3 regions of the Streptomyces sp. NPDC002004 genome follow, and region 3 is predicted to be linked to each of the others. Evidence: riboswitches for the same ligand, from Rfam matches in the RefSeq annotation. Region 3 holds a riboswitch; each other region holds the start of a gene.
What was found. Region 3 has a riboswitch for cyclic di-AMP ahead of ACWCP6_RS22530 (M23 family metallopeptidase). Riboswitches for the same ligand answer to the same signal wherever they lie in the genome.

Region 1 (9,136 bases), on a different contig from region 3:
CATCCCGGGGCCGCCGTGCGGAACGCGGCCGCATCGAGGGCACCCGCCCCCTCCGGTACCGCTCCCACGAGGGGCGCCCCCGCGGACACCGGCAGGTCCGCGAGATTGCAGCGCGAGGCGAGGTCGGGCAGACGGGGCCAGCTGCCGACGACCACACCGGTCAACCCGATGCCCCGGGCGCGCAGCGCCTCCGCCGTGAGCGCCGTCGTGTTGAGCGTGCCGAGCCCTGCGGACGCCACGAGCAGGACCGGCGCCCCGAGCTCCCGGGCCACGTCGGCCAGGGTGGAGCCGGCGGCGTCGAAGCGCACGAGGAGTCCGCCCGCACCCTCGATGAGTACGAGGTCGTGGTCGGCGGCGAGCTTTTCCGCCGCCTCGGCGATCTCCCGCGGTCCGACGGGTGGCAGCCCCGCGCGCGCCGCCGCCGTCTCGGGTGCCAACGGCTCGGGGAACCTGGCGAGTTCGGCCACCGTGACCCCGCCCGCGAGCCGGATCACCTCGTCCACGTCACCCGGCTCGCCGGGGCCGACCCCGGTCTGCGCGGGCTTCAGTACCGCGACCGACCTTCCGGCCGCGCACGCCGCCGCCGCGACGGCCGCCGTCGTCACGGTCTTGCCCACCTCGGTCCCCGTACCGGTGACCACCAGAACGGTCATGTCAGCCCTCCTTCGCCGCCGCGCACACCGCACGGCCGATCCGGGCGAGGTCCTCGCCGTCGGTGATGTACGGCGGCATCGTGTACACGAGGTCGCGGAAGGGCCGCAGCCACACGCCCTCGGAGACCGCCGCCCGGGTGGCCGCCGCCATGTCCACCTCGTGGTCGAGCTGGACGACGCCGATCGCGCCCAGGACGCGTACCTCCCGTACTCCCGGGAGATCCGACGCGGGCGCGAGCCCCTCCCGCAGGGCGGTCTCGATGCGCTTGACCTCCGTCTGCCAGTCCTGGCCGAGCAGCAGGTCGATCGACGCGCAGGCGACGGCAGCCGCCAGAGGGTTGCCCATGAACGTCGGGCCGTGCGCCAGGACAGGGACCTCGCCCTGCGAGATCCCGTCCGCCACGCGCGGCGTGCACAGGGTCGCCGCCATGGTCAGGTAGCCGCCGGTCAGGGCCTTGCCCACGCACATCACGTCCGGGGTGACGCCGGCGTGGTCGGCGGCGAACAGGGCGCCGGTGCGGCCGAAACCCGTCGCGATCTCGTCGAACACGAGCAGCACGTCGTGCGCGTCACAGGCCTCGCGGAGGACCCGCAGATAGGCGGGGGAGTGGAACCGCATGCCGCCCGCGCCCTGCACCACCGGCTCCACGATCACGGCGGCCAGTTCGTCCGCGTGCCGGCCGATCAGGTCGTCCAGGTGGGCGGCGTACGACTCCTCGTACTCCACCGGCGGCCGGTCCGCGAAGACCTGGCGCTGGAGCACGCCGGACCACAGCTCGTGCATGCCGCCCTGGGGATCGCACACCGCCATGGGCTGCCAGGTGTCGCCGTGGTAGCCGCCCCGCCAGGTGAGCAGCCGGGTCTTGCCGGGGCGGCCCAGCGAACGCCAGTACTGGAGGCACATCTTCACCGCGACCTCGACGGACACCGATCCCGAGTCGGCCAGGAAGACGTGCTCCAGGCCTTCGGGCGACATGTCGACAAGGCGCTTCGCCAGTCCCACTGCCGGCTCGTGGGTGAGGCCGCCGAACATGACGTGGCTCATCCGGTCCAGCTGGGCCCGTACCGCGTCGTTGAGCACCGGGTGGTTGTAGCCGTGGATGGCCGACCACCACGACGACATGCCGTCCACGAGCTCACGCCCGCCGTCGGCGAGGCGCAGCCGCACCCCGGCCGCCGACTCGACGACGAGCGGTTCCTGGCGGCCGGGCATCGGGCCGTAGGGGTGCCAGACGTGCTGCCGGTCCAGGGCCAGCAGCACGTCCGGGGTGAGCGGCTCAGGCATTGGGCGCGAGGTCCGTGCCGGCGCCCCGGCGGCGTACCGCGACCAGGTCCGTACGGGCCTCGGACGTCTCGGTGGCCGGTGCGGAGCCGCACACGGAGCCCTCGTGGGACCCACAGGCCGCGTCCTCGTGCGAGCCGCAGCCCCCGGTGCCGTGGGACCCGCAGGCCGAGCCCTGCTGCGAGCCGCAGCCGCCGGCCGCCCGGTGCTCGGGGAGCGTCACCGTGTCCGTGCCCTCGACCTCGAAACCGGCGTCCGCGATCATGTCCAGGTCCTGCTTGCCGGCCTGGCCCTCGCTGGTGAGGTAGTCGCCGAGGAAGATCGAGTTGGCCAGGTGCAGCGCCAGCGGCTGCATGGAGCGCAGGTGCACCTCACGGCCGCCCGCGATCCGCACCTCGACGTCCGGGCAGACGAAGCGGACCATGGCGAGAATGCGCAGACAGCGCTGGGGGGTGAGGTTCCACTCCTTCGCCAGCGGGGTGCCCTCGAACGGGATCAGGAAGTTCACCGGCACCGAGTCCGGGTCCAGCTCGCGCAGCGAGTAGACCACGTCGACCAGGTCCTCGTCGGTCTCGCCCATGCCGGCGATCAGGCCGGAGCAGGCGGACAGACCCGCCGCGTGCGCCTTCTGGACCGTGTCCACCCGGTCGGCGTACGTGTGCGTGGAGGTGATCTCCCCGTACGTGCTCTCCGAGGTGTTCAGATTGTGGTTGTACGCGTCGGCGCCGGCCGCGCGCAGCCGCTCGGCCTGGCCGTCCGAGAGCAGGCCGAGACAGGCGCACACCTCGACGCCCTCGTTCTGCTCCTTGATCGTCTGGATCGTCTGCGACACCCGGTCGACGTCGCGGTCCGTCGGACCGCGGCCACTCGCGACCAGGCAGACCCGCTTGGCGCCGCCCGCGACACCCGCGGCGGCCGCCTCGGACGCCTCGTCCGCCTTCAGCCAGGTGTACTTGAGGATCTCCGCCTTGGAGCCGAGCCGCTGCGAGCAGTACGAGCAGTCCTCCGGGCACAGGCCCGACTTCAGGTTGACCAGATAGTTGAGTTTCACCCGTCGGCCGAACCAGTGACGCCGCACCTTTCCGGCCGCCGCCACCACGTCGAGCACGTCGTCGTCGGAGGTGGCCAGTACGGCCAGCGCCTCCTCGCGGGTCGGCAGCTCGCGCCGAAGCCCCTTGTCCACCAGCGTGTTCAGCAGATCCATGGCGCCGATCCTTGCCTACGGAGCGTACTCAGGCCAAGGAGAGTTCGCACAACTCCCACCGTTCGGAGTGTGGGTATTGCCACATTCTTGGCGGCTGGCCGTGGAGCTACAGTCTGTGCACTGCCTACAAACGAGGCGCGGCCCACAACGGGGGCGGTACCTGCGGGCGGGGCCCGCCGCCGGACAACCCGGCCGCACCGCGCATCCTCTCTTCCTGCACAGCGAACCCCTCGTACGCCCCGGAGGCGGCCATGGCGAGATCTCCCTTCGACTGGATCGACGAGCAGGCACGTCTGCGCCGCCGGGCCGGTCTGGAGCGCACCCTGCGTCCGCGCTGTGCGGAGTCGACACTGCTCGACCTGGCGAGCAACGACTACCTCGGGCTCGCGCGCCACCCCCAGGTCACCGAGGCGGCCGCCGAGGCCGCCTTCCGCTGGGGCGGCGGCGCCACCGGATCCCGGCTGGTCACCGGCTCCACCGGACTGCACGCCCAGCTCGAGAGGGAGCTCGCCGACTTCTGCGGCTTCGAGGCCGCCCTGGTGTTCTCCTCCGGCTATGCGGCCAACATCGCCGCCGTCACCGCGCTCGCCCCGCACGGCTCGCTGATCGTGTCGGACGCCGGGAACCACGCCTCGCTCATCGACGGCTGCCGCCTCGCGCGCGGGACGACCCAGGTCGTGCCGCACGCCGATGTGGAGGCGGTGCGCAAGGCGCTGGACACCCATGAAGGACCCGCCGTGGTCCTCTCCGACACCGTCTTCTCGGTGGACGGCGACGCGGCCCCCCTCGGCGGGCTCGCCGCCGCCTGCCGTGAGGCCGGCGCCGGGCTGGTCGTCGACGACGCACACGGCGTGGGCGTGCTCGGCGACGGAGGCCGCGGCGCGCCGTTCGCGGCCGGTCTCGCGGGCGACTGCGACGTGGTCACCACGGTCACCCTGTCGAAGTCGTTCGGCAGCCAGGGCGGTGCCGTCCTCGGACCGGCCCCGGTCATCGACCACCTGATCAACGCGGCTCGTACCTTCATCTTCGACACCGGCCTGGCACCGGCGGCCGCGGGCGCCGCGCTGGGCGCCCTCGGCCTGCTGCGCCGCGACCCCGGACGCGCCGCACGCGCCCGGGCCGTCGCGACCGAGCTGTACGAGCGGCTGACCGCGTCGGGCCTGGAGGCGGTGCGCCCTGACGCGGCGGTGGTCTCGGTGCGGGCGCCCTCGCCCGAGGAGGCCGTGGAGTGGGCGGCCGACTGCCGCGCGGCCGGGGTGGCCGTGGGATGCTTCCGGCCGCCGTCCGTGCCGGACGGGATCTCGCGGCTGCGGCTGACCGCCCGGGCGGACCTCACCGACGAGCAGATCGCCGAGGCCGTGCGCGTGATCGGGCGTACCGCGCCCCGCTGACCCCGGGGATCAGCGCAGACCGTCGAGGAAGGTCCCCCAGGCGGCGGCCGAGAAGAGCACGGCGGGCCCCGTGGGATTCTTGGAGTCGCGGACGGCGAGCAGGCCCGCCGCGGGGCCCGGGCCGAGCTCGGCCGTCTCCACACAGTTGTTCATGCCCGTGCTGCGGCTGCTGCGCCGCCAGCCGACGGGGGCCAGCGATGTGCTGGACGGAACGTGCCGAGGCAGAGCGGTCATGGTGCCTCCCTATGCGCCGTCACCCATCCCGGCGATGAAGTCCAATGAGTCCGTGGGTGAAAGGGCGTGATTCCGAAGAGAGTTGAAGGCTTCGGTGTATGCCCTGAGGTCTTCTTTCCGTTCGAGGTAGAGACTACTCATCAAGTGGTCGAGAACAACCACGTCCAGATCGGCAATGTGCGGAAATGAGAAAATAACGAAAGCGCCGGTCTGGCCGATATGGGCGCCCGCCGTGAAGGGCAATACCTGGATCCGCATATGCGGCAGGCACGCCACTTTCGCCAAATGCCTCAGCTGCGCCGCCATCACGCCGGGCCCGCCCACCTGCCGGCGCAGCACCGCCTCGTCGAGGATCGCGCTGAACTCCAGCGGCGGATCGCCGCGCAGCACGTCCTGACGCGCCAGCCGTACGTCGACCAGCGCCTCGATCTGCCGCTCCGGCAGGCCGCCCAGCGAGGCCCGGGTCACCGCGCGGGCGTAGTCGGGGGTCTGCAGCAGGCCCGGCACCACGGAGTTCTCCAGCGTGCGCATTCCGCAGGCCTGTGCCTCCAGACTGATGAAGTCCTGGTATGCCGGTGGCAGCAGCCCGCGATAGGCGTGCCACCAGTGACGCCGCCCGCCGTCGTCGTCGGAGCCCGCCAACGCGACCAGAAGTTCCCGGTGTTGGATGTCCTCCACGCCGTACATGTCGAGCAGCAGCCGCACATCGGCCTGCTTCACACCGCTGCGGCCCGTCTCGATCCGGCTCACCTTCGACTGGTGCCAGCCCGCGCGCCGGGCGGCCTCACCGCTCGTGAGCCCCGAGCGGTCGCGGAGCGCACGCAGTTCCGCGCCGAGCTTGCGGCGGCGCACCGCGGGACCGTGCTGCATGGGCCGTCTCCTTCCGGCCGACACCGCGGCGGCTCACCCGCCGACGGTAGAGGAAGCCACACGGTATGGGTCAAATACGCTCTCTCGTCGCAGAGTTCACCGCTTCGAGCGACAGATATATGCATTCTCAGGGGATGCGCTCCCTGATCGGCGCGCGAGTGGCAGTCTGGCGACAGCACCGGTCCGGGGCCGTATCGAACCATCCGCCACGTGTCGGAGTCCGGCCCCGATGGGAAAGGGACGACGTCGCCATGGCAGACCACCAAGAAGCCTCCGTCACTCTGCCGAGCGATCCCGCCTCGGTCTCCGCGGCGCGGAAATACGTCAGCAATGTCCTCACGGAATGGGGACTGCCCGGGGACGCGGATGTGGCCGACACGGTCCGGCTCATCGTCTCCGAACTCGCCACCAATGCCGTCCAGCACACCTTCGGCCAGTCGCCCACGTTCACCGTGGACGTGACGCTGGAGCGCGACGAGCAGCTGCGCATCGGCGTCACCGACAGCCACCCCCGCTTCCCCAAGCGGCTGCCCGCGGCGGTGCAGCAGGACAACGGCCGCGGCATGGTGATCATCCGCTGGCTGGCCAACGAGTACGGCGGCAGACTCAGCGTCAGTCCGACGCCCGAGGGCGGCAAGACGGTGTGGATCGCGCTTCCCTGGACGGTTCCCGTCCAGAACTGACCTCGGCCCGGAGCGCGCTCGCCGGGTCCCGGGCTCCCCGGCAGGTCCCGGAGCCTCCTCTGCCCCGTCCAGGTGCCGTGTCGCTCAGGCCGCGTGTCGCCCGGGCGGCCCGAGGCGTCACCGGCGGCGCCCTCGGCGCGCGGGCACGCGTGCCGTCGGACGGGACGCCGGCCGGACCGCGATGTTCCGGCGCCGCACCAGCCGCGGCAGGACGCCCCAGAGCAGGACGCACACGAGCAGGGTCCCGCACCCGGCGGCGACGCCTCCGGTCCGCCCCGCCGCGACGTCCACGACGAGCAGCACCGAGCCGGTGAGCGCCAGTGCGAGGGCGCCCAGGCCCACCCGGGACAACTGCGACGAGACACGCACGATCTGCCGTTTGGCGTGCTGCTGGAACAGGAAGCGATGGAGCGCTGCGGGCGCCGTGAAGAGCGCGGCGGACAGCATCGCCAGGAGCAGCGTCGTGACGTAGGTGGCCCGCTCGAAGCCGTCGAGCGTGGGGAATCGAGGGGTGAAAGCCAGGGTCAGCAGAAAGGCGAAGAGGATCTGCACCCCGGTCTGGGTGACTCTGAGCTCCTGCAGAAGCTCGGAGAAGTTGCGGTCGGCGCGCTCGAGGGGTGTTTCCCGTCGCGCCGTCACGAATCGGACGTCCGGCATGAGGAGACGGGTTCCCGGGTCGGCCCGTCTCCTACCGCCGGCGCGGGCAGGGGCCCCCGTAGGGGTCGCCACCACCCGCGCCACGGCTTCAGCGGATGCGCCGGCGCCCGAGGGTCACCGCACCCGCCCGTACCAGACGTTCCTGGTCCAGATCTTCGACATCTTGACCACGTCCCCGGTCTTCGGGGAGTGCCAGATCCTTCCCTTCCCGGCGTAGATGCCCACGTGGTAGACGCTCGAGCCGTAGTGGAAGAAGACCAGGTCGCCCTGCTGGCGCTGGGACGCCGGGACATGGCGGGTCCTGTTGTACTGCGCCGCGGCCGTGCGCGGGAGCTTCTTGCCCGCGCGCTTGAACGAGTACAGCGTCAGTCCGGAGCAGTCGAAGCGGCGTGGTCCGGTGGCCCCCCACTGGTACGGCGCGCCCCTCTTGGACGCCGCCACCTGGAGCGCCCTCGCTCCGAACGTGGCGGCCTCGGCGTCGGCAGCGACCCCCGGAACCACGATGGTGCCGCCGACGGCGGCCAGCGTGAGAGCCGATGCGGTGCCGGCCCGGCCCAGGAGTGACGGGACGCGATTCAGCGCAGTCATGCGCAACCCTTCGTCAGCCGCCTGTGAAGGATGACCTGTCGGGTTCGGGCAGGCGAAGATGCCCGGCCGCTGACGCGGCTTCACCCCAAGGACCGATCGGATCGCTCCGGCCGGCCCGCCGTGCTGGGTCCTCCACTCCTGCCGATCCACATCTGTCGACCGGGTATCCGGGCGGCGGCAGGACTCGGCGTCCGCCCGGACCGCCCCGCCGCGGTGGCGGGGTCTTGTCGTCGGAAGGGATCTTCACGCACGAAAGGCGCGAATTCCGAGTTCTGCCGGGCATTTGTGAGGCTACTCACGATGTGTCTGTTCGGGTGGACACCACACCTTTCGAACATCACGGAGGGTGTCGATGACCCCCGGACCAGCGGCGGAGCGTGAGATTCCACGTGAGTTGTACGCGGATCGAGCAACTCTGTTCGTCCATCGCGTCGATGGCCGATTACGCCATCGGGGGGTAACCCGTCTGGTGCGTTTCGGATCGCTTCCGGACGTGTCGGGGTCGGTTCCGAACGGGTCGTCAACTCAGTTCGTCCGATTCCGGGGTGCCCTCGGTCCGGTTCAGTTCGGTCCGGTTCGGTCCGGTCGGTCGTGCGTGCGTGCGTCGGGCCCGTCGTGGAGTCCGGTCCCTCGCGGGCCCTGTTCGTCGCGGGTCGGTCCGCCCTGCCGGAGGAGTCAGGCCGGCGGGAGCGTGACCCGGGCGGCGCGCCGCTCGCCGTCGAGAACGCGCAGTGCCCTTACCAGCGTGGGACCGTGCACCTCGGACTCGCCGCGCTGGTGCATCAGGGTGAGCGCGTCGCGGAGCGCCGTGGCCTTGCCGACCAGGGCCTGGGCGGCGCGCAGACCGCCGTAGGTGCGCTCGGCGCGAGCGGGGTTGATGCGGCCCAGCAGGTCGACGACCTCCAGATAACGGTCGATCAGCTCGGCCTCGGCGCGGGTCAGCGCGGGCAGCGGCGGCAGTTCGGGCGGCAGCATCGGCGCGTCACCTCGCACCGTGTGCGGGACGCTGAGTCTTGCGGCTCGGGACCACCGCGTCGATCAGTCCGTGGGCGACGGCCTGCGCGGCGTCCAGGACCGTGTCGCGCTCGATGTCGGCGGCGACCTGTTCGGGCTCGCGTCCGGTGTGCCGGACCAGCATCTCCTCCAACTGTGCCCGCGCCCGCAGCAGCTCGCGCGCATGGATGTCCAGGTCGTCCGGCCGGCCCTGCAGGGGCTCCGGCGCCGATGGCTGGCGCAGCACGATGCGCGCTCCGGGCAGTGCGGAGCGCTTGCCGGGCGCACCCGCCGCCAGCAGGATCGCGGCCTCCCCGACCGCCTGCCCCAGGCACACCGTCTCCACCTCGCAGCCGACGTACCGCATGGTGTCGTAGATCGCCGTCATCGCACTGAACGAGCCGCCGGGGGAGTTGATGTACAGCGAGATGTCGCGGTCCGGCGCCGCGTACTCCAGGTGCATGAACTGCGCCATCACATCGTTGGCCGTCGTGTCGTCGACCGGCGTGCCCAGGATGACGATCCGCTCCTCCAGAAGCCGCGAGTAGGGGTCCATCGTGCGCTGCCCCGTGGCGGTGCGC
Region 2 (10,512 bases), on a different contig from region 3:
CGCTGGCCTCGGACGCGGCGTGGGCGACGGCCAGGGAGACGCCGAGGATGGCGTTGGCGCCGAGCGAGGACTTGTCCGGGGTGGCGTCGAGGTCGAACATCGCCTGGTCGATCAGGCGCTGCTCGGTGGCGTCGTAGCCGACGAGCTCCGGGCCGATCTGCTCGATGACGGCGAGGACGGCCTTCTCGACGCCCTTGCCGCCGTAGCGGTTGGCGTCTCCGTCACGGAGCTCGAGGGCCTCGAACGCACCGGTGGACGCACCGGAGGGAACGGCGGCACGACCCGTGCTGCCGTCGTCGAGGCCGACCTCGACCTCGACCGTGGGGTTGCCTCGGGAGTCGAGGATTTCCCGGGCTACGACGACGTCGATGGACGGCACGAGCATCTCCTTCTGGGATGTGACGCGTGTACGCGGGCCGCTCGACCCGCGAAGGGGTGCGGGCCTGGAGGGGCCTCGCGACATGAGCCTAACCGGCTCCGGGGCATCGGCCAGCCGACGGACCGCCCCGTGGACAAAAACCCGGAGCAAATTGTTTTCGAACGGAACAAAAAGAGCCCCGCCCCGGTGCGTACGGGGGAACACGCACCGGGGCGAGGCGGTCTGGGGGGCCTGGGATCAGCCGAGGTGCAGCTGCTGGCCCGGGAAGATGACGTCGGCGTCGTCGACGATGTCCTTGTTCAGACGGAACAGCTTCTGCCAGCCGCCCTCGACGTGCTTCTTCGCGGCGATCGAGCTGAGGGTGTCGCCCTTGACCACCTTGTACTCGCCGTCACCCTTCTTGACCTTCTTGCCGGTCGGGGTGGTCACGGTCTTCTGGACCGGCGCGGTGCGCTGCTGGGAGCGGGAGGCGGCCTGGGAGTCGGTGTGCGGGGCACTCGGCTTCGGGGCCGGAGCCGGGGCGGACTGCTGCGGGGAGGCGCCGGACAGGCCCGTGCCGCAGTTCGGCCAGGCACCCTTGCCCTGGGCGGCGAGGACCTTCTCGCCGACGGCTATCTGCTGCTCCTTGCTGGCCTTGTCGGCGGTCGACGCGTAGGCGCTGCCGCCGTACGCGGACCAGGTGGAGGCGGAGAACTGCAGACCGCCGTAGTAGCCGTTGCCGGTGTTGATGGCCCAGTTGCCACCGGACTCGCACTGCGCGACCGCGTCCCACTCGGAGGTGGTGGCGGCGGAGGCCGAGCCGGCCGCCACCAGCGGGGCGGCGACGGCGACGCCGGTGACGCCGACGAGAGCGGCGACGCGGGTGGCCTTGGACGGACGGCGGTGCTTGCCCTTGCCGGAAAGCAGCATGAAGTGATCCCCTCACCGACGCCTACGAGGTGAGCTGTCGGGTTCGGGCCGTGTGAGTGCCCGGCCGTGCGTCCATGCGCACGACTTCACCCCAAGCCGTTCCCGGATCGTCTTTCAACTCCCGGGCCCGGCACCTACCTTGGGTCCCCCGCTCCTGCCTACGGCGCTTGACGCGACGACTGTTCCCGCACGGCCGTCGGCAGGATTCGGCGTGACGGCCCTGGGTGCCCGCTGCGGCGAGCGGTCACGACCGTAGGCAGGTAAACCGGCGAATTTCAAAGAGGATCAGGGCCCTTGAGACCCATCTCTCAGTTTTTCCAAACCGGACATTCAACGTGAAGTGCCGCTAATCGCCGTCCGATTCGGGCGCCGTTCTCTACTTGTCCGACGTCTCGTCCTGGGTTGCGTCGCCATCGGCACCCTTGTCGCCCTTGTCGCCCCCCAGACCGAGGTCGAGGCTCTGACCGGGGATGATGAGGTCCGGATCGGAGCCGACGGTCTTCTTGTTGTCGGCGTACAGCGCGCTCCAACCCCCCTCGACGTCATGGGCGTCGGCGATGGTCCAGAGGCTGTCGCCCTCGCGCACGGTGTACGCGCCGCCGTCGGCGCCACGGGAGGCGTCGCCGCGCGAGGCGTGCCGGCCGGCGGAGTCGTCGGCGCGGGTGCCGGCCGGGTCCTCCTGGGCCGCATCGCCGCGGTGCCGGCCGGACCCGGCGCCCGGGTCGTCCGACGTGTCCTTCGAAGTGCCCTCGTCGACGCCGGACTTGTCCGACTTCGTGGTGGCGTCGTGACTCTTCTCTCCCGCACCGTCGGTACCCGTGCTGGATGAATCCGACGAGTCGGATGTCTTGGACGACTCAGAAGAATCGGATGAGTCGGAGGAGTCGGATGACTTACCCGCACTGGAGGACTTGTCAGTCCTGTCGGACGAACCGGACGCGTCCGGCGACATGCCCAGCGGTTCCGTCAGGTCCCCGCCGTCCTCGTCCGCGGACGCCGACGGGTCACCGTCCGGCACACCGGTGTCGACCTTGGCCGCCGCTCCGCCCTGGGTGAGCCCCACGAGCGGCGCGCAGGTGGTCCAGGCGCTAGGACCCACATCGGCGAGGACCTTCTCGGCGACCGCTATCTGCTGCGAGCGGCTGGCCTGGTCCGCGCGCGACGCGTAGTCCAGACCGCCGTACTGCTCCCACATCTCCTGCGAGAACTGGAGTCCGCCGTAGTAGCCGTTGCCGTCGTCCGCGCTCCAGGAGCCGCCGCTCTCACAGTCCGCGAGCCGGTCCCAGGTGGTGACCTCGGCGGCGTGTGCGCCGGTGGCCCCGAGCAACGGGATCGCGATGGCGGAGCCGGTCACTCCGGCCGCGACGACCAGAGCGGGAGCCTGACGGGGGCGACGATGGCGGCCGTTCCCGGAGAGCATGCGGTTGCCTTTCGCGTGAGAGCTGTGGCGACAGCGGCGACCGTGGGTCACCGAGTCGGGGTGAACCTAGCGGGAGTCGAACGTGTGTCACAAGTCGATGCAGCGCAGATCACGCGAAGATCACAGTTATGACGCTGCGTCAGTTCCATGAGGTCCGAAGTGTCCGGAACGCAGGGCTCCGACGCCGCGCCGCGTGGGCCCGGCGACCGCACCGGAGCCGCGGATGCAACAGCTCAGGCCCCGTCGGGAACCGAACGGGCCGGTTCCGGCGTGAACTCCACCGGAAGCGTGCGCAGCCCCCGCATGATGAGCCCGCCCCGCCATCTCAAGTCGTCCGGTTCGGCGGCGAGACGCAGATCCGGGAGCCGGCGCAGCAGTGTCGCGAGCGCGGTCCGGCCCTCCAGCCGGGCCAGCGGCGCGCCGAGGCAGTAGTGGATGCCGTGCCCGTATCCGAGGTGCTGGTTGTCGCGCCGGGCGAGGTCGAGCGTGTCGGGCTCGCCGAACCGCTCCGGGTCACGGTCGGCGGCGGCGAGGACGACGAGCACGGGGTCGCCGGCCGCGATGCGCTGCCCGCCGATGGCGAGCGGCTCGGTGGCGAACCGCCAGGTGGCGAGCTCGACGGGCCCGTCGTAGCGCAGCAGTTCCTCCAGGGCGGTCGCGAGCAGACCGGTCTCACCGGCGGCGAGGGACGCCTGGAGCAGCGCGCGCTGCTCCGGGTTGCGCAGCAGGGCGTACGTCCCGTTTCCGATCAGATTGACCGTGGTCTCGAAGCCGGCGAACAGGAGGATGAAGGCCATCGCCGCGGCCTCGTTCTCGGTCAGGTGCTCGCCGTGGTCGGAGGCGCGGATGAGGCCCGAGATGAGGTCGTCGCCGGGGGCGGTGCGCTTGCGGTGGATGAGCTCGGCGAGGTAGCCGCGCATCTTCTTGACCGACCGGGCGACGCCGCCACGGGGCCCTCCCCCGTGCCGGATCATCATGCCCGCCCAGTCACGGAAGTCGTCCTGGTCCTCGCGGGGGACGCCCAGCATGTCGCAGATGGCGTAGATGGGAAGGGGGAAGGCGAACTCGTGGATGAGGTCGGCCTCGCCCCGCTCGGCGAACGTGTCGATGAGCCGGTCGGTCAGCTCCTGCACACGCGGGGCGAACTCGGCGACGCGGCCGGGCGTGAAGGCCTTCGACACGAGGCGGCGCAGCCGGGTGTGGTCCGGCGGGTCGATGTTGAGCAGATGCGTCATCAGCTCGGCCTTGCGTTCACCCGGAATGCCCGTCTTGCCCTTCGCGTGCGCGGGTTCGTCGTGGTGCACCGGGTTCTTGCTGAGCCGCTGGTCGGCCAGGGCCTGCCGGGCGTCCGCGTACCGGGTGACCAGCCATGCCTCGACTCCGCTGGGCAGCCGGGTCCGGTGCACGGGCGCGTGCTCGCGGAGCCAGGCGTAGGCGGGATAGGGGTCTGCGGCGAACTCCCAGCTGAAGAGTTCGGGGGCGGGTCCGGCGGCTTCGGCGGCCGGGCCGCCGGGGGCGGGTCCGGCGAGGGGCGTGCTGTCCGGGACGTCGGGCTTGTCGGTCACCACCCGACCGTATCCTCAGCCCGCTCGACGGCCGTATCCCCGTCGTCCCCGGCGCACTCCCGGAGCGCCCCGCCCGCCCGACGGCCCCCTCCCTGCCGTCCTCCGGCTCACTCCCCGGCCGTGCCCGGCCCGTCCGGCTGTTCGCCGAGCGCCCGCCGGGCACCGGCGTGCCCGAGGCCGGCGGCCTTGCGGTACCACTGTTCGGCCTCGGCCCGCTCGCCCTCGCCCCGGAGCAGCTCGGCCAGCCGGAAGGCCCCGTACGCGTCTCCCGTCTCGTATCCCTTGCGGTACCAGATCCTGGCCTCGTCGAGACGGCCCCGCGCTTCGAGGAGCACGCCGAGGTTGGCGGCGTCGAGGCCGACGCCCGCCTCGGCGTCGTCCCGGAAGAACGCGACCACGTCGTCCGGGGCCATCGGCCGGCGCAGGTCGAACTTGAGCGTGTGGGCGGCGCGTTCGTCGCCCGCGTCGGCGGCGCGGCGCAGCCAGACCTCGGCGATCTCGGCCTCGTTCCAGAGCCGGTGCAGGGCGCCGAAGCCGAACGCGACCGGGGCGTACCGGGCGTTCGCCGCCTGCTGGTAGCAGCCGAAGGCCGCGTCCTCGTCGCCGCTACCCAGCAGCAGGTCGCCGAGCCGCTGGGCGGCCTCGGGGTTCCCGGCCCGTGCGGCCTTCGTCAGCCAGTGCACGGACCGGTCGCGCAGCAGCGCGCCGAGCAACGTCGCCGCGTCGCCGTCCCCGGCCTCGGCGGCGAGTTCCAGGAAGGTCTCGGCCTCCTTGCCCGCGCCGCGCTCGGCGAGCATCCGGCCGAGCCGCACCGCGGACTGCGTCTGCCCGGCGGCCACGGCGCGCCGGAACCAGCGCTCGGCCTCCTCGCCGTCGCCCAGGGTCTCGGCGAGTGCGCCGAGCCGGTGCAGGGCGGTGGCGTCGCCGGCGTCGGCCGCCGCCTCGAGGGCGGCGCGGGCGCCGGAGGCGATCCGTTCGAGGGCGGCGGCGTCGTAGGTGTCCTCGTCGTCGCGCGCGACGTCCAGGGCGAGTTCCCGGAGCCGGGCGTCCACGGGTGGCAGCTCCTCGTACGAGGCGGCGGCGTCGACGAGGAGGGGCGCGGGGCGGTACGCCACGCCATGGGCGTCGTTGTCCTCGGGGACGAGAAGGCGCAGCCCGCCGTACCGGCGTTCGGTCGCCCAGGCGAGGGCATCGGTGTAGCGCTCGCCGTCCATGACGTCCGCGTCCGCTTCCGTCTTCGGGTACTCCTGGTGCACCGCCTCGAGCAGGTCCATCGGCAGGGCGCCGGTGAGACCGCAGCGGGCGAGGTCGAGGGCGGCGCGGACGAGGGCGTGGCCGCGCGGGTGCCGGTCCGCATGGCGGGCGCGCCACCACTCGCGCCACAGCAGTGGGCCGACGGCGAGGTAGGTGGCGACGCCCTCCGTCCTGCTGAAACCGTCCGCTCGAGCCAGCCGGTGGTCGCCGGCCGGATGGGACGCCTCGGCCGCCCGCTCGCGCAGGCGGTCCTGCTCCGCCGCGGTCCATGCGCGCGCCAGCTCCACGGTCCGGGCGTGGTCGAGGACGCGGCCCCGCGGTTCGTGGCGCTGCTCGTCGTACGCGTCGTCGCTCATCGTGGCCAGGACGACGACGCCCCGGCCGGTGAGCTGGGCCAGCAGCCGTGGTTCCAGTCCCCCGTCGCCGAGGTGTCCGTCGAGGTCGTCGAGCCACAGGGCGTACCGGTCCGGACGGCCCTGGAGCAGCGCGGGCAGCCCGCGCAGATCGTCGCCGCGCGCGGGCGCGAACACCCGGAATCCGCCCAGTTCCGCGCTCATGGCCTCCAGCGCCGTGCGGGACTTCCCCGTGTACGGCGCTCCGAGCACGAGCACGAACCCGCCACGCGCCCGCGCCTCCCGCACCGCCGGGCCCAGCACGGCGTCACGGTCGCGCGGGACGTACGGGGGCAGCGGCGGAAGGCCGCTGACGCGCCAGGTGGGGCGGACGCCGAGGTCGAGCGGGTCGAGGTCCTCGGCGCGGGGCCAGGTGCCGGGGTCGGGGAGGAGGCCCTGGTAGTACGACTGGGCATGGAAGGTGACCGCACCGATGCTGCCCGCCTGGACGACGTGGCCGTGGGTGCCGCCGGAGACGGTGTTGCGGACGGGGGTCCCGGGCGTCGCCCCGGATGCGGTCCCGGCGGCTGCGGCGCCCCTGTCGTTCGGGGAGTCGGAGGTGCTCAGCTCCGGGTACTTCTTCTCCAGCTCTTCCAGGGTGCGCAGCAGCCTGTCGAACTCGGCGTCCGAGATCACGGGCGCGTCCAGCAGGTGGTACCGGAAGCGGTGCCCCGCGATGTTCTGGGCGAGCTGCTCATATCTGTCCCGGACTTCCCGGGGTACCGGCCCGGACCCGTCCGCGGACCGCTGCGCGCCGTCGGACCGCTCGGTGTCCGGCGCGGCCTTCCCCCGGCCGGTCAGACGGGTCAGGACGTTGCGCAGCACGGTGGCCGACTGCGGCTTGCGCGTCAGCAGGCTCCGCAGTTGGGCCCGCCAGACGGTCTCCAGTTCGGCCTGCGAGATGCTGCGGCTGGACAGCGGCCGGGCCGTCGAGCGGGCGGCCAGCTCGACCTGTGCCTTCTCCGGCATGCCGCGGAACAGCCGCACCACGTGGTCGCGCTGCTCCAGCCAGCCCTCGGTGCCCGCCGTCCGGACGAGCACCGACGCCAGCTCGTCCGCCAGCTCCCTCAACTCCCCGTCCACACACGCCCCCACGCCCCGCCGCGCCCCAACTGCCGTCCCCCCAACGGTACTAAGAGGAACCCTTCTCGACCGCCACCACGGCGTCCCGGTAGGCGCGGGCCGCCGCGCGCAGCGCCGCCTCCGGGTCGACGCCTTCCCGCTCGGCCCGCACCGCCATCGCCAGCAGCTCGTAGCCGACCCCCTGACCGGGGGGCAGGGGCACGTCGAGTCCCGCCGTCCGCACCCGGGACGCGAGTTTCGCGGCGAGGGCCAGCCCCGGCTGTCCCAGCGGGACGCCGTCGGTCACCGAATCGCGCTGCTTCTCCTGCGCCTTGGTGCGCAGCCAGTGCTCCTTGACGTCCTCGGGGGTCTCGGCGGTGTCCTCGCCGAAGACATGCGGGTGCCGGTGGATGAGCTTCGCGACGATGGTGCCCGCGACGTCGTCGACGGAGAAGGGCTCGTCGGGGTCCTCCTCGGCGATGCGCGCGTGGAAGACGACCTGGAGGAGCACGTCCCCCAGCTCCTCGCGAAGCTCGTCGCGGTCGCCGTCCTCGATCGCCTCGACCAGCTCGTAGGCCTCCTCGATCGCGTACTTCGCGAGCCCCTTGTGGGTCTGCTTCGAGGACCAGGGGCACTCGGCGCGAATACGGTCCATGACCTGCACGAGGTCGAGGATCCGGGCGCCCGGCAGGTCGTACGAGCCGGGGAGCAGCTCCAGCTCCGGCATGGTCTCGCGGCCGGAGCCGGCGAGCCGGGCGAGGCCGTCGGTGAGCCGGGGCTCGCCCTCGCCGAGGGCGACGACGACCACGGTGCGCCCGCCGGCGCAGGCGTCGACCAGCTCCCGAGCGGTCGGGGCGCCCTCCTCGACCACGACACCGGCCTCGCGCAGATACGGCAGCTGGGGGTGCGCGCCGTCCGCGCACAGCACCCGGTCGGCGTCGCGCAGTGCCTGCCACGCCGGCCAGGACAGCAGCCCTGGCGCGACGCGGTGGCTCGTGGTGAGCAGGACGATCCGGCCGGGGCCAGGGACGGTGGAGCCCGGGGCCGGGACGGCGGGGGGCCAATCGGCGGAAGCGTTCACCCCTCGAACGTAACCCACCTCGCCGACAGTCCCGACCGCCCGTCGGCGGCTACGCCTGCTGGGGCGCCGAGACGTCCCGCAGCCACGGTGTCTTCGCGTCCTTGGGGCGGCTCTTCTCGTCGTCCCAGGCGCCGTAGCGGGGGTTCAGGTCGACGTGGAGCTTCTTGGAGGCCTGTGCGAGTGCCTTCCAGAAGACGGCCGAGCCCGCCGTCGTGTTCATGTCGGCGCCGAGGCGCTGGGCGAGCTTGCGTGCCTCCAGCTCGCTGCGCAGACTCTCGTCGAGGCGGCCCGGGGCGACGTTGTACTGCTGGAGCCAGGTCGCCTCGAGGGCCTTCGCCCCGCCGGCCTGCCGTTCGTAGCCGGCGCGGAACTCCTGGAGCTCCTTGGGCGTGGTGGTCACCCCCGCGTCGCCGGCCGCGCGGTGCAGCACGCGGTCGAGAACCAGCGTCTGCAGGGTGGTGCGGGTGAGTCCGCCGGATTTGGCGATGGCCTGCGCGTACTGCTGGTCGTCCGGCGCGGCGGACCGCTGGGCGTTCCGGATCTCGTCGACCCGGCCCTCCAGCTGTGCGACGGTGATCCGTTGGCCGCCCACCACGGCCGCGGCGCCGGGGTGTGCGGCACCGCCGCAGGCGGTCAGCAGCGGGGCGGCCGCGAGGAGCACGGCGGCCGCGGAGACGGTGAGCGACGGGCGACGGCCGCGACGGCCGCTGTGCTGGCGGAGCAGGCGGTGCAAGGTGGCCTCCCGGCGATTGTGCGACGGTGCACAAAGTCTTGCGGTGATCGATGGTAGGCAGTGGCCCTGATCTCGGCCACCCATTCGACCAACGATTCGCCGGGGTTCCGGTGGCGCGGCACTTGTGCCGGGAGCTCACCGTTGGGACACACGTCCGTGACCGCGTGCTTGCTCGGCGTGCGAGGGGCCCCGCGCCCCGTCCCGGCGCGGGTCCGTGATCGGCTGGCCGCGTGCGTCCGGTTCCCGTTCGACGGCCCCGGCGGCCTCGGTGCGCAGCCCGTCGCCGGTGTGCGTGACGGTGACGTTCCCGGCGTGGGTGCCCCTGCCCGCCCCGTCGACGAGGACGAACCCGACCTTCCGGTACCGGGGCGCGGTCTGCACGGCCGCGGTGACCTCGGGCCTGCCGACCGCGAGGACGACCTCGCACGAGCGCTGCAACAGGCTGTTTGGGGCTGCCCTCCGACCGGGCGGCGCCGGGCCGCCCCCTCTCAGCCGACGACGGCGACGGGCGCGTCCCAGGCGTCGCGGTCGACGGTGATGGTGTAACCGCCTCGGGACTCCTTGCTGTTGACCATGTACTGGTGGGCGCGGTGGCGCCCGGTGTAGAGGGAGGGGTTCCACGGCCAGTCGCTGGTCGTGGTGTTGACCTTGTCCCACTTGGCGTACCAGAGGTTGCCCGGCAGGTTCGTCCGGTCGGTCGCCTCGGCGACGGCCTTGGCGCTGGAGCTGCTGAACCCGTAGAAGCCGGTGCGGTAGTACTTCGCGTGGACGGCCTTCTGCCAGCCGCGCACATACGTCAGCGTCGCGTTGTCGCAGTTCGTGTCGGTCAGGTCGTACGGCTCCATGTCGAGGTAGAGCGCGCTGCCCGCCTTCATGCCGAGGGCGGAGGCCTTCGCCACCGCGTCCGCGCCGTCGGCTGCACCCTGCGACGCGGCGGTGCCCGGGTCGATCACCTCGGGGCTGGAGCCGGTCTGGCAGGACGGCTGGGCGGCGACGTAGATCGGGACGAGCTTGAACCCGAGCGTGCTGACGGACTTCACCCAGGACGCGGTGAGGTTCGGCTGGGCGCAGCCGCGGTTCTTGCCACCGACGTAGACCGCTGCGGCGCCGTAGAACCCGGTGTGCCAGGCCTTCATGGCGGACAGGGAGGGCGCGGTGCAGGTGTCGAAGGCACGGCCCGTGTAGACGGTGGCCGCGGGCCAGCTCGTGGTCGTGGCCAGGGAGTTCGTCGCCGCGATCCCGGCACCCGCCAGTACGGCGGCACCCGCCGTCGCCCACGCGACGTAGCGGCCCCTCTTCGACATCCGATGACGGGACATCCCCACCCCCAAGCACTCGGAAGACACGGCGGCGTCAGCGCACCGGTCCAGGACGACGTGGGCTCCGGCAACGGCCCGGTCGAGGCCCCCGGCAACGGCGCCCGCCTGCGCGACCACCCGCACGATGCGGTGGTGCGCCTCCCCTCGGCGCCCGGAGCGGATCGCACCGTAACCGACCCCGTCACCTTGATCGGGAAACCCCGCCCCTTGAGCATCACAAGTTTCACCCAAGGTGCAGCAAAGCTTCAGGTGGTGACGGCGCTTTGACCGGACTTCGGCGGACGGAGACCTGTACGTGACCGGGACGCCATAGAGTCCGCGCAGGCTCGCCGATCATCCGGGCCGCCGCCCGGGCCCGGTGGACCCCTCCGGTCTCCCGGAGGCACCCGGCCCCACCG
Region 3 (10,512 bases):
CATGCCCTGGAGGCCGCGCGCCGAGCGGTTGTGCTCGATCTGCAGAGCCAGGGTGCTCTTTCCGCAGTCCATCGTTCCGGAGAAGAACACCAGCTCGGGCATGGGGAGTCGGGAACCTTTCGGCGTGTGGGGTGGGTGGTCGCAATGGGCGAGGAGCGGTGGCGCACCGCGGGCATCGGATACGCGCACCGGCCCCGGCTTCGTGCTTCCGAGGGTCAGGACCGCACTTCGAGGAGCGGAACCAGCTGCTCCATCGCCGTCATCGAACCGTGGTTGCCGACCATGAGGGACTCCTTCGGCTCCCGCTCCGACGCGATGATCAGCACGTCGTCCCGGGCCGCGGCGACGACGTCGCCGATGCGGCCGTACACCCGCTCGTCGACGGCGGGGCCGAACCAGCCGGCGGCGATGGCCTCGTCGCGTCCGGCCACCCAGAACTGCTCGCCGAGCACCTCGCGCCAGCAGGCCAGGACGTCCGCGTGGGCGCCGGGCACCGCGTAGACATGGCGGGCCCGGCCCTCGCCGCCCAGCAGGGCGACACCGGCGCGCAGCTCCCAGTCCTCGTCGAAGTCGATGCGGTGCTCCTCGTCGAACGGGATGTCGATCATGCCGTGGTCCGCGGTGACGTACAGGGCGGTGCGCGGAGGGAGCTGTTCCGCCAGGCGCTGGACGAGGCGGTCGACGTACATCAGCTGGCCGCGCCAGGCGTCCGATTCGACACCGAACCGGTGGCCGTTGCCGTCCAGCTCGGCGTAGTAGGTGTAGACGAGGGACCGGTCGCCGGCGGCGAGCTGTTCGGCCGCGAGGTCCATGCGGTCCTCGCCGGAGAGGCGTCCGTGGAACGTCCCTCCGCTCAGCGCGACCTGGGTGAGCGGGGTGCTCTGGAAGGCCGGGGAGGACACCTGGGCGGTGTGCACGCCCGCCGCGTCGGCCAGCTGGAAGACCGTGGGGTACGGCTGCCAGGCCCTCGGCTCGGTCCACGGGTTCCAACGGAGCTGGTTCATCAGCGTGCCGGTGTCGGGGTTGCGCACGGTGTAGCCGGGCAGGCCGTGCGCGCCCGGGGGCAGTCCGGTGCCGACCGAGGCGAGCGAGGTCGCGGTGGTGGCGGGGTAGCCGGCGGTGAGGGGGCGCCCGGTGCCGCCGCGCGAGCTTCCCAGCAGCGAGGTCATGAACGGGGCCTCGTCCGGGTGCGCCCTCAGCTGCTCCCAGCCGAGGCCGTCCACGAGGAAGACGCAGGCCCGGTCGGTGGGTGCGAGTTCACCGATCGCGGCGGTCGTGCCGGGCACGCCCATGCCCGCGGCGAGCGTCGGCAGCAGGTCGGCGAGCGAGCCGGAGCCGTACTCGGGCAGGGGCGCCGAGCCTACGGCGAGGGGCTCCGGGTGGGGGACGGCGGCGGGAGAGGGGTAGGACATCAGCGGCCGGTGTCCGCGGTCGCCTCGGAGAGCGCCTGGGCGAAGGCGAGGGTCTGTCGCACCGCGTCCGGGCCGTCACCGGCCTCGCTGACCCGCAGGCTGAGGTCGTCCGCTGTCGCGTTGCCCGTGTAGCCGTGGTCCGCCTCGCAGTTCGGGTCGCCGCACGCGGCGGGCTCCAGGTCGATGCGGGAGACGGCCCCCCAGCCGATGGTGAGGACGACCTCGCGCGGCAGGGTGCCCGGCTTGTACGCCTCCGGGTTCGACACCACGCGGCTGACGACCACGGACGAGATCCGGTCGAGCTTCACGGACTCCGTGGACGTGGTCGCGTACGGCGTCGGGGAGGTGTTGTCGGCCGCCTGCTCATCGGTATGGCTCACGATGAAGCGGGTGCCGGTGAGGACGAGCACCGTCACATGGCGGCGCACCTCGTTGGCGTCGAAGGTGGTCTCCTGATGGACCAGGTACGACGCGATGGCCTCGGTGCCTACCGCGGCCTCCACCGCCTCGGCCACGAGAGCCGGGTAGTAGCCGCTGCGCTCGATCGCCGTGCGCAGCCCCTGGGTCGTCGTACTGGTCTTGGCCATGCCGTCCATCCTACGGCCCGATGAGCGGCCTCAGGTCCCGCCCGGAGGCATGGCGCCCGACCGGGAGCGGGCGGCCGGTGTGCGGGAGCCGGCCGCTCCGCGGGGCCCGGCCGTGTGCGGGGTCCGGCGGCGCTCGGGACACCTGTACCGGGGGTTCGCCGGTGCCCCGGGCGGACCGCACGCGGGGACGCCGGTGCCTGGGCGGCCCTTCCCAGGGCCGGGTGGATGCGGAGGCGGCCGGGGTCCAGGAGCCGGGTGTGTCCGGGGCGGCCGGTGTCCGGAGCGGGCCGTGGGCGGGCGCCGTCCGAGTGCGGGACAGGCCGCACACGGGGGCGCCGGCGCCCCGGCGCGACGGGACGCCCGGCCGTTCAGTACGTGGGCAGGGTGCGTGGTCCGAGGTCGTCGCGGGCGGGCGGCGGCGCGAGACGCACGGTGGCTCCGAGCACGGACACCCCGTGCTGGGCGACCACCACGGGCTCCAGGCCGACGTCCACGACCTCGGGGTGGTCGTGCACCAGGAGCGACACCCGGAGCAGCAGCTCCTCCAGGGCGGCCGTGTCGGCGGGGGCGGCGCCGCGCCAGCCGAAGAGGATCGGCGCGGTGCGGATGGACCGGATCACGGACCTGGCGTCCCGGTCGGTGACCGGGATCAGCCGGTGCGCGGTGTCGCCGAGCAGTTCGGACGCGGCCCCGGCCAGCCCGAAGGACAGCACCGCCCCGGCCGTCGGGTCGATCACGGCCCGCACCACCGTGTCGACCCCGCGCGGCGCCATCGTCTGCACGACCGGCCGCAGCTCCTCGGGCTTGCCGAGACTCTCGGTCAACTCGGCGTAGGCCCGCCGCAGTTGCTCCTCGTCGGCGAGATCGAGCCGGACCCCGCCGAGGTCCGCGCGGTGACGCAGGTGCGGTGCGGTGGTCTTGAGGGCGACGGGGTACCCCAGCCTGCGCGCCGCCTGCGCCGCCTCGTCGGGGCCGGACGCGGCCAGCGTGGGCGTCACGGGCACGCCGTACCGGGCGAGCAGCGCGTTCGCGTCCTCCTCGGCGAGCGTGGCCCCACGGGGGTCGTTGTCCCCGGCGTCGAGCAGCCTTGCGATGAGCCCGGCGGCCCCCGCCTCGTCGACGTCGTCGAACTCGGGCACCTTGCCGGGTTCGGCGTCGTCGCGCCGCCACTGCGCGTACTGCACGGCCTCGGCCAGCGCCCGCACAGCCCGCTCGGCGGCCGGGTAGGCGGGGATGCGGGCGGTGGCCGGCATCGTCCGGGGCGCCTCCGGCGCACGCGTCGAGTCCGGCGTGGGCGGCTGCGCGGGGCCCTGCGCCGCTCCGGGCCGCTCACCCGGTGCCCCGGAACCGGGTGTCGCCCCGGCCCACTCCTGCGAGGCCCGGGAGTCCGGTGCCGTCCCGGGCGCCTCCCCGGTCTCCGTACCGGCCACGGGGCGTCGCTCCTCCGGGGGCGCCTCCATGCCAAGGGGACTCACGTCACCGTGGGAGGCACGAGTGCGGCCTTCCGTGCCCGGCGCCGGGAAACGGAACCTCGGCCCGGTCGTCGTCGCCGCCGACAGCGCCTCCGCCAGCCCGCCCAGCTCGACGTGCACCACGAGCACCGGCTTCGCCGGATGCTGTGCAGCCGCCGCGCGCAGGGCCTCGGCGAGCGCCACGTCATCGGCTCCGCCCTCGCCCACCGCGGGGATCGCCGTGACGACGACGGCGTCGCACGCCTCGTCCTCCAGGGCTTCCGTCAGCGCCGCGTAGAAGTCCTCCGGGGTCGCCGCGGTCGTCAGGTCCCGTGGCCGCAGCGGCCGCAGTCCCTCGGAGAGGCACGCGTCGTACGTCAGCAGCCCGAGCGACTCGGAGTTCCCGAGGATCGCCACTCTGGGGCCCGCCGGCAGCGGCTGCCCGGCCAGCAGCAGGCCCGCGTCGACGAGCTCGGTGATGGTGTCGACCCTGATCACCCCGGCCTGCCGGAGCAGCGCGGACACCGTCGCGTGCGGCAGCCGCGTCGCGGGCACGGCGTGCCCGAGCGGCGCGACGCCGCTGTGCCGTGCGCCCTGCACGACGACGAGCGGCTTGGCGGCCGCGGTGCGCCGCGCGAGCCTGGTGAACTTGCGTGGGTTGCCGATCGATTCGAGGTACATCAGCACGACGTCGGTGTCCGGGTCGTCGTACCAGTACTGGACGACGTCGTTGCCGGAGACGTCCGCACGGTTGCCGGCCGACACGAACGTGGAGACACCGGCGACACCGGTCACTCCCCCGCCGCGCCGGTGCAGCCGGGACAGCAGGGCGATCCCGATCGCGCCGGACTGCGTGAAGAGGCCTATCCGGCCGGGCCGCGGCAGTTCGGGCGCGAGGGATGCGTTGAGCAGCACCTCCGGGGACGTGTTCACGACCCCGAAGGCGTTCGGGCCGACGAGGCGCATGCCGTACGAGCGGACCTGGCGGACGAGGGCACGCTGCCGTTCGCGTCCCTCTGCGCCGCTCTCGGCATATCCCGCGGACAGCACGACGACCCCCTGGACGCCGTGCTCACCGCACTCGGCGACCACGTCGGGCACCCGCTCGGCGGGCACGGCCACGACCGCGAGGTCGACGGGCTCGGCGATCTCGCGCACGGAGCGCCGTACGGGCACCCCGTCCAGCTCGGTCTGCTCCGGCGCGAACGCCTTGTTGACGGCGTACAGGCGGCCCGTGAAGCCCGCTCCTGCGAGGTTGGCGAGGACACTGCGGCCGACCCCGCCCGGAGCGCGGCCCACGCCGATCACGGCGACCGAGCCGGGCCGCAGCAGCCGCGCCACCGAGTGCGCCTCGGCGCGCTGCTCGCGCGCACGCTGCACCGCGAGCGAGGCCTCGGTCGGTTCGAGACCGAATTCCAGGCGTACGACGCCGTCCTCGAAGCTGCGCTTCTGCTCGTAGCCGGCGTCCGTGAACACCTTGATCATCCGGGTGTTGGCGGGCAGCACCTCGGCCGCGAAGCGGCGGATGCCGCGCTCCCGGGCGACGGCCGCGATGTGCTCGAGGAGCGCGGAGGCCACGCCGCGGCCCTGGTGGGCGTCCTGCACCAGGAAGGCGACCTCGGCCTCGTCGGCGGGCGCGCTGGCCGGCAGACCGCGGGCGTCGATGCGGTCGTAGCGGACCGTCCCGATGAACTCGCCGCCGATGGTGGCCGCGAGCCCCACCCGGTCCACGTAGTCGTGGTGGGTGAAGCGGCGCACGTCCTTGGCGGACAGCCGCGGGTACGGCGCGAAGAAGCGGTAGTACTTCGACTCGTCCGAGACCTGTTCGTAGAAGCTGACCAGGCGGTCGGCGTCCTGGGTGGTGATCGGCCTGATCCGGGCGGTGCCGCCGTCGCGCAGCACCACGTCGGCCTCCCAGTGAGCAGGGTATTCATGCCGGTCCGACGGGGTCTGCATGGAGTTAGGGTACGGGCACAACCGGCCATCGCACCGGACCCATCGATCACCCACGACGGTATGCCACACTGGTCTAGACAACCCTGTGAAACCTGAAGGGCAGCATCACATGGCTGAGCGCCGCGTCAACGTCGGCTGGGCCGAGGGTCTCCACGCCCGCCCCGCCTCCATCTTCGTCCGTGCCGCCACCGCCGCGGGTGTCCCCGTGACGATCGCCAAGGCCGACGGCAACCCGGTCAACGCCGCCTCCATGCTCGCGGTGCTCAGCCTGGGCGCCGAGGGCGGCGAGGAGATCGTCCTGGCCTCCGACGCCGAGGGCGCCGAGGCGGCCCTGGACCGTCTGGCCAAGCTGGTCGCCGAGGGGCTCGAGGAGCTCCCCGAGACCGTCTGACGGCCCCACAGATCACGGCGGAGCCGCGCGACCCCCGTCCTTTCGGGGGCACGCGCGGCTCCGCGGTTTTGCGCCCTCGCACGAGCCGGTGCCCGCGGTCGAGTGCGGCGCCGTGCGAGCGGCCGGCAATGGGACGGGAACGAAGTGCGAGCTCGGGAAAGAAGCACGCCCCGACAAAGTGTGGCTGGTAATGGACGGCGCCGGAAAATGCGGCCCGGAAAATGGGCAGCAGAATTCCGCCCACTTCGAATACCTCTTGTATACGGCCCCTCTGTTAAAGACGCAGGCCTGCCGTGTTTACGGCATGTTGCGAACTCCTCACGCGGCCCGCGACGGCGTTCGGGCCGAATCGCAGCCGGTGCGCGGACGACGCCCGTTCGGCGTGCAGCGCGGTGAGGGCGCGTGCCCGCTCCGCGTCCCCGCGCGCCACCGCGTCGAGGATCGCCCCGTGCTCGGCCCAGGACTCCGCCGGGCTCGCCGGCGGATCGACGGAGTACATCCAGGCGATCTTGTGCCGCAGCTGGGTGAGCAGGGCGGTCAGACCCGGGCTGCCCGAGGCCTGCGCGAGTGTCTCGTGGAACCAGCCGTCGAGTGACCGCAGATCCTCGCTGTGCCCGCGCCTGGCGCGCTCCTGACCCAGCCTGACCAGGCCGCGGAGCACTTTGAGGTGCCCGTCCGTGCGCCGCTGCGCGGCACGCGCCGCACCCAGGGGCTCCAGCAGCATGCGGACCTCCAGGACGTCGGCGGCCTCCTCCTCGGTGGGCTCGGCGACGCACGCGCCCGCGTGGCGGCGGGTGACCACGAAGCCCTCCGCCTCCAGGGTGCGCAGCGCTTCGCGCACGGGCACCCTGGAGACCCCGTACCGCCGCGCGAGCACTTCCTCGGTGAGCCGCGTTCCGCGCCCGTGGACACCGGCGACGATGTCGTCCCTGATCGCCGTGCATACCGACTGCGCGGGAATACGCATGACCGGACCTCCGCCTTAACCCCCGCGAAACGCGGTCGATTGACGCTCGTTCAGCGACTCTATTGCAGGGAGCGCGAATTTCCGACGGCGGGCCGGATTCCATGGATATTTTTTGGCCAGGGAGGGGCGGGAACGCGGCGCGAAACCGGAACGCGAAAGCCCCGGCTCGGGGAGCCGGGGCTTTCGGGCGTTCTGCGGGATTCCCGGGGCGCAGGACCGGGGCCCGGGTCAGACGTGCAGGCCGTGTGCGCGCAGATAGGCGACGGGGTCCATGTCGGAGCCGTACTCGGGGCTCGTGCGGGCCTCGAAGTGGAGGTGCGGCCCGGTGACGTTGCCGGTGGCTCCGGAGAGGGCGATCTGCTGCCCCGGCGTGACGGACTGTCCGACGGAGACACCGATCGACGACAGGTGCCCGTACATGGTGTACGTGCCGTCGTGCATCTTGATCACTACTTGATTGCCGTACGCGCCGCCCCAGCCGGTGGTGACGACGGTGCCCGCGCCCACGGAGTGCACGGGGGTGCCGGACGCGGCGTGGAAGTCGACGCCGGTGTGGTGCCCCGAGGACCACAGGGAGCTGCTGGCCTGGTAGCCGGTCGATATGTACGAGCCCGTGACCGGCAGGACGAACCGGTTGAGGCGCCTGCGCTCGGCCTCGCGCGCGGCCCGCTCCTTCTCCGCACGCGCCTTCTTCGCGGCGGCCTCGGCCTTGCGCTTGGCCTCCGCCTCCGCCTTCCGCTGCGCGGCGGCCTCGTGGGCGGCCTGCTTCTGGGCGGCGGCCTGCGCGTCGATCTGCTCCGGCAGCGTGTCGCTGATCGTGATGGCCCGGTTCAGCCCGGTGTCGTCGAGCGTGGGCACGGGGTCCGCAGCGAATGCGGGAGCGGCCAGCCCGGCGACGACCCCGGTGGTGGTGAGGGCCGCGACGCCTGCGACCTGTGTGCTCGTACGTGCCAGACGGCTCGGACGACGATGCTTCCCGGTAGCACGGGTGAACGCCATGAAAGAGGCGGGTCCTTTCCTTCCCTCTCGCCTACCGGGTTAGCTGACGGGTTCGGAGCAGGAAGGTCTCCTACGGGCCCCCCTCGGGAGGGAGCCCGATTCACCCCAGGGACTTCATGGGTCCCCGGCTCCCCTGGCTCGCGCCGTACGGGGACTCGGCGATGACTGCCCGGTGCCGCGGGCGCGGCGTACTGCGTGGCGGACAGTCGCGTTGACGCTACGGGGGGCGTCTTTCAATCGACAAACGGAACACCGGTTTTGTAGTGCATGCCACAGGGCAGACGGGCAGCCTCCCCATCAATTCGGACAAACCGCATGACACATGGGCCCCGGCGACACGTATGCCGCCGGGGCCACCTGCACCACCCGTCCGAGGCTCCTGGACCAGTCGGCCGTCAGGAGCCCCGTCCGCTCGACTAGCCCGTCACCACGGTGACTTCACCGATCCCGAGGGCCTTCACGGGCTCCTCGATCTGTGCCGCGTCACCCACGAGGACGGTCACCAGACGGTCCATCGGGAAGGCGTTCACGACCGCGGCCGTGGCCTCCACGGTGCCCGTGGCGGCGAGGCGGCGGTACATCTCCGCCTGGTGGTCGTCCGGCAGATGCTGTTCGACCTGGTCGGCGAGGGTGCCGGCGACGGCCGCCGCCGTCTCGTACTTGAGCGGCGCGACCCCCACGAGGTTCTGCACGGCGACATCGCGCTCGGCGTCCGTCAGACCGCCCTCCGCGAGCGTGCGCAGCACCTGCCAGAGGTCCGCCAGGGCCGGTCCCGTCGACGCGGTGTCCACGGAACCGGAGATGGCGAGCATCGCGGCGCCCGTCGCCCCTCCCGAGGGAGAGGAGGGCGCGGAGCGCAGCACCTGGGTGAACGCCCGTACGCCGTAGGTGTATCCCTTCTCCTCACGCAGCACGCGGTCCAGCCGCGAGGTGAGGGTGCCGCCGAGGCAGTAGGTGCCGAGCACCTGCGCCGGCCACACGCGGTCGTGCCGGTCCGGCCCGACCCGGCCGATGAGCAGCTGCGTCTGCACGGCCCCGGGGCGGTCCACGATGACGACGCGTCCGGTGTCGTCGGCGGTCACCGGGGGCACCGGGTGGGGCTGCGCCGTACCGCCCGTCCAGGTACCCAGGGTCTCGCCGAGGACGGCGTCCAGGTCGACGCCGGAGAGGTCGCCGACGACGACGGCGGTCGCCGTGGCGGGGTGCACGTGCCGCTCGTAGAAGGCACGCACGGCCGCCGCGTCGATCGGCGCGACGGTCTCCTCGGTGCCCTGGCGCGGGCGCGACATGCGCGAGGACGCCGGGAACAGCTGCCTGGACAGCTCCTTGGCGGCGCGCCGGGCCGGGTTGGCCATCTCGTGCGGGATCTCGTCGAGCCGGTTGTTGACCAGCCGCTCGATCTCGCTCTGCTCGAACGCGGGCGCACGCAGGGCGTCCGCGAGCAGTCCGAGCGCCTTGAGGAGCCGGGAGACGGGCACTTCGAGGGCGATCCGCACACCGGGGTGGTCGGCGTGCGTGTCGAAGGTGGCACCGCAGCGCTCCAGCTCCGCTGCGAACTCCTCTGCGGAGAGCTTGTCGGTGCCCTCGGTAAGGGCCCGGGCCATGATCGTGGCCACGCCGTCGAGCCCTTCGGGCTCGGCGTCGAGGGGGCTGTCGAGGAGCACCTCGACGGCGACCACCTGCTGGCCCGGACGATGGCAGCGCAGCACCGTGAGGCCGTTGTCGAGCGTGGCGCGCTGCGGCGCCGGGAACGCCCAGGGCCTGGCCTCGCCCGGCTGCGGCTGGGGGTGGAACTCCATGGATACGTCCGTCGCGGCGTCGGTCACTTCGCCGCCTCCTCGTCTGCGGTCGCGGCGGTCTCTTCGGGGGCGGCGGTGCTGTCGGCGGACTCGACGGGCTCGTAGACGAGCACCGCGCGGTTGTCGGGGCGCAGGCGGGCCTTGGCGATCTCACGGACCTCGTCGGCGGTGACCTCCAGGACGCGCTTGACCGCGGTCAGCGCGAGCTGGGGGTCACCGAACAGGACCGCGTACCGGCACAGTTCGTCGGCGCGGCCCGCGACGGTGCCCAGCCGGTCCAGCCACTCGCGCTCCAACTGGGCCTGGGCACGCTCCATTTCCTCGGGCGTCGGGCCTTCCTCGGCGAAGCGGGCGAGCTCGTCGTCCACGGCGGCCTCGATGACCGGCACCTCGACGTCGCCGGCGGTCTTCACGTCCAGCCAGCCGAGCGACGGGGCACCGGCCAGGCGCAGCAGCCCGAATCCGGCCGCGACGGCGGTGCGGTCGCGCCGCACGAGGCGGTTGTAGAGACGGGACGACTCGCCGCCGCCGAGCACGGTGAGCGCGAGGTCGGCGGCGTCGCACGCGCGGGTGCCGTCCTCCGGCAGCCGGTAGGCGGCCATCAGGGCACGCGCGGGGACCTCTTCCTCGACGACCTCGCGCAGCTCGCTGCCGATGGTCTCGGGCAGCGAGCCGGAGCGCGGAGCGGGCTTGGCGTGGTGCGCCGGGATGGATCCGAAGTACTTCTCGACCCAGGCGAGCGTCTCCACGGGGTCGATGTCGCCGACCACCGACAGCACGGCGTTGTTCGGCGCGTAGTAGGTGCGGAAGAAGTCCCGCGCGTCCTCGAGGGTGGCCGCGTCCAGGTCGGCCATGGAGCCGATGGGGGTGTGGTGGTACGGGTGGCCGTCGGGGTACGAGAGGGCGGTGAGCTTCTCGAACGCGGTGCCGTAGGGGACGTTGTCGTAGCG

Region 1: linked by a shared signal. The riboswitch ahead of ACWCP6_RS20845 (C40 family peptidase) and the one ahead of ACWCP6_RS22530 (M23 family metallopeptidase) in region 3 are both predicted to bind cyclic di-AMP.
Region 2: linked by a shared signal. The riboswitch ahead of ACWCP6_RS23455 (transglycosylase family protein) and the one ahead of ACWCP6_RS22530 (M23 family metallopeptidase) in region 3 are both predicted to bind cyclic di-AMP.

Annotation. Positions count from the first base shown of each region.
Region 1 is NZ_JBSFDP010000013.1:60,095-69,230, forward strand. Features, by position in the region: gene bioD (dethiobiotin synthase) at 1-653, opposite strand, end outside; gene ACWCP6_RS20810 (adenosylmethionine--8-amino-7-oxononanoate transaminase) at 655-1,938, opposite strand; gene bioB (biotin synthase BioB) at 1,931-3,139, opposite strand; gene ACWCP6_RS20820 (8-amino-7-oxononanoate synthase) at 3,391-4,530, shown strand; gene ACWCP6_RS20825 (DUF397 domain-containing protein) at 4,540-4,764, opposite strand; gene ACWCP6_RS20830 (helix-turn-helix domain-containing protein) at 4,774-5,634, opposite strand; gene ACWCP6_RS20835 (ATP-binding protein) at 5,886-6,317, shown strand; gene ACWCP6_RS20840 (DUF6328 family protein) at 6,435-6,974, opposite strand; gene ACWCP6_RS20845 (C40 family peptidase) at 7,089-7,562, opposite strand; cyclic di-AMP (ydaO/yuaA leader) riboswitch at 7,566-7,730, opposite strand; gene ACWCP6_RS20850 (hypothetical protein) at 8,238-8,537, opposite strand; gene ACWCP6_RS20855 (ATP-dependent Clp protease proteolytic subunit) at 8,545-9,136, opposite strand, start outside.
Region 2 is NZ_JBSFDP010000016.1:128,683-139,194, forward strand. Features, by position in the region: gene eno (phosphopyruvate hydratase) at 1-379, opposite strand, end outside; gene ACWCP6_RS23455 (transglycosylase family protein) at 617-1,288, opposite strand; cyclic di-AMP (ydaO/yuaA leader) riboswitch at 1,293-1,464, opposite strand; gene ACWCP6_RS23460 (transglycosylase family protein) at 1,665-2,708, opposite strand; gene ACWCP6_RS23465 (cytochrome P450 family protein) at 2,942-4,273, opposite strand; gene ACWCP6_RS23470 (DNA ligase LigA-related protein) at 4,381-7,002, opposite strand; gene ACWCP6_RS23475 (nucleoside triphosphate pyrophosphohydrolase) at 7,052-8,062, opposite strand; gene ACWCP6_RS23480 (SurA N-terminal domain-containing protein) at 8,112-8,795, opposite strand; gene ACWCP6_RS23485 (hypothetical protein) at 8,931-9,233, opposite strand; gene ACWCP6_RS23490 (glycoside hydrolase domain-containing protein) at 9,284-10,114, opposite strand.
Region 3 is NZ_JBSFDP010000015.1:70,540-81,051, forward strand. Features, by position in the region: gene ACWCP6_RS22500 (thymidine kinase) at 1-102, opposite strand, end outside; gene ACWCP6_RS22505 (alkaline phosphatase family protein) at 216-1,412, opposite strand; gene ACWCP6_RS22510 (DUF5998 family protein) at 1,412-2,008, opposite strand; gene ACWCP6_RS22515 (GNAT family N-acetyltransferase) at 2,368-5,406, opposite strand; gene ACWCP6_RS22520 (HPr family phosphocarrier protein) at 5,516-5,797, shown strand; gene ACWCP6_RS22525 (GntR family transcriptional regulator) at 6,072-6,764, opposite strand; gene ACWCP6_RS22530 (M23 family metallopeptidase) at 6,993-7,763, opposite strand; cyclic di-AMP (ydaO/yuaA leader) riboswitch at 7,777-7,934, opposite strand; gene ACWCP6_RS22535 (M16 family metallopeptidase) at 8,180-9,562, opposite strand; gene ACWCP6_RS22540 (M16 family metallopeptidase) at 9,586-10,512, opposite strand, start outside.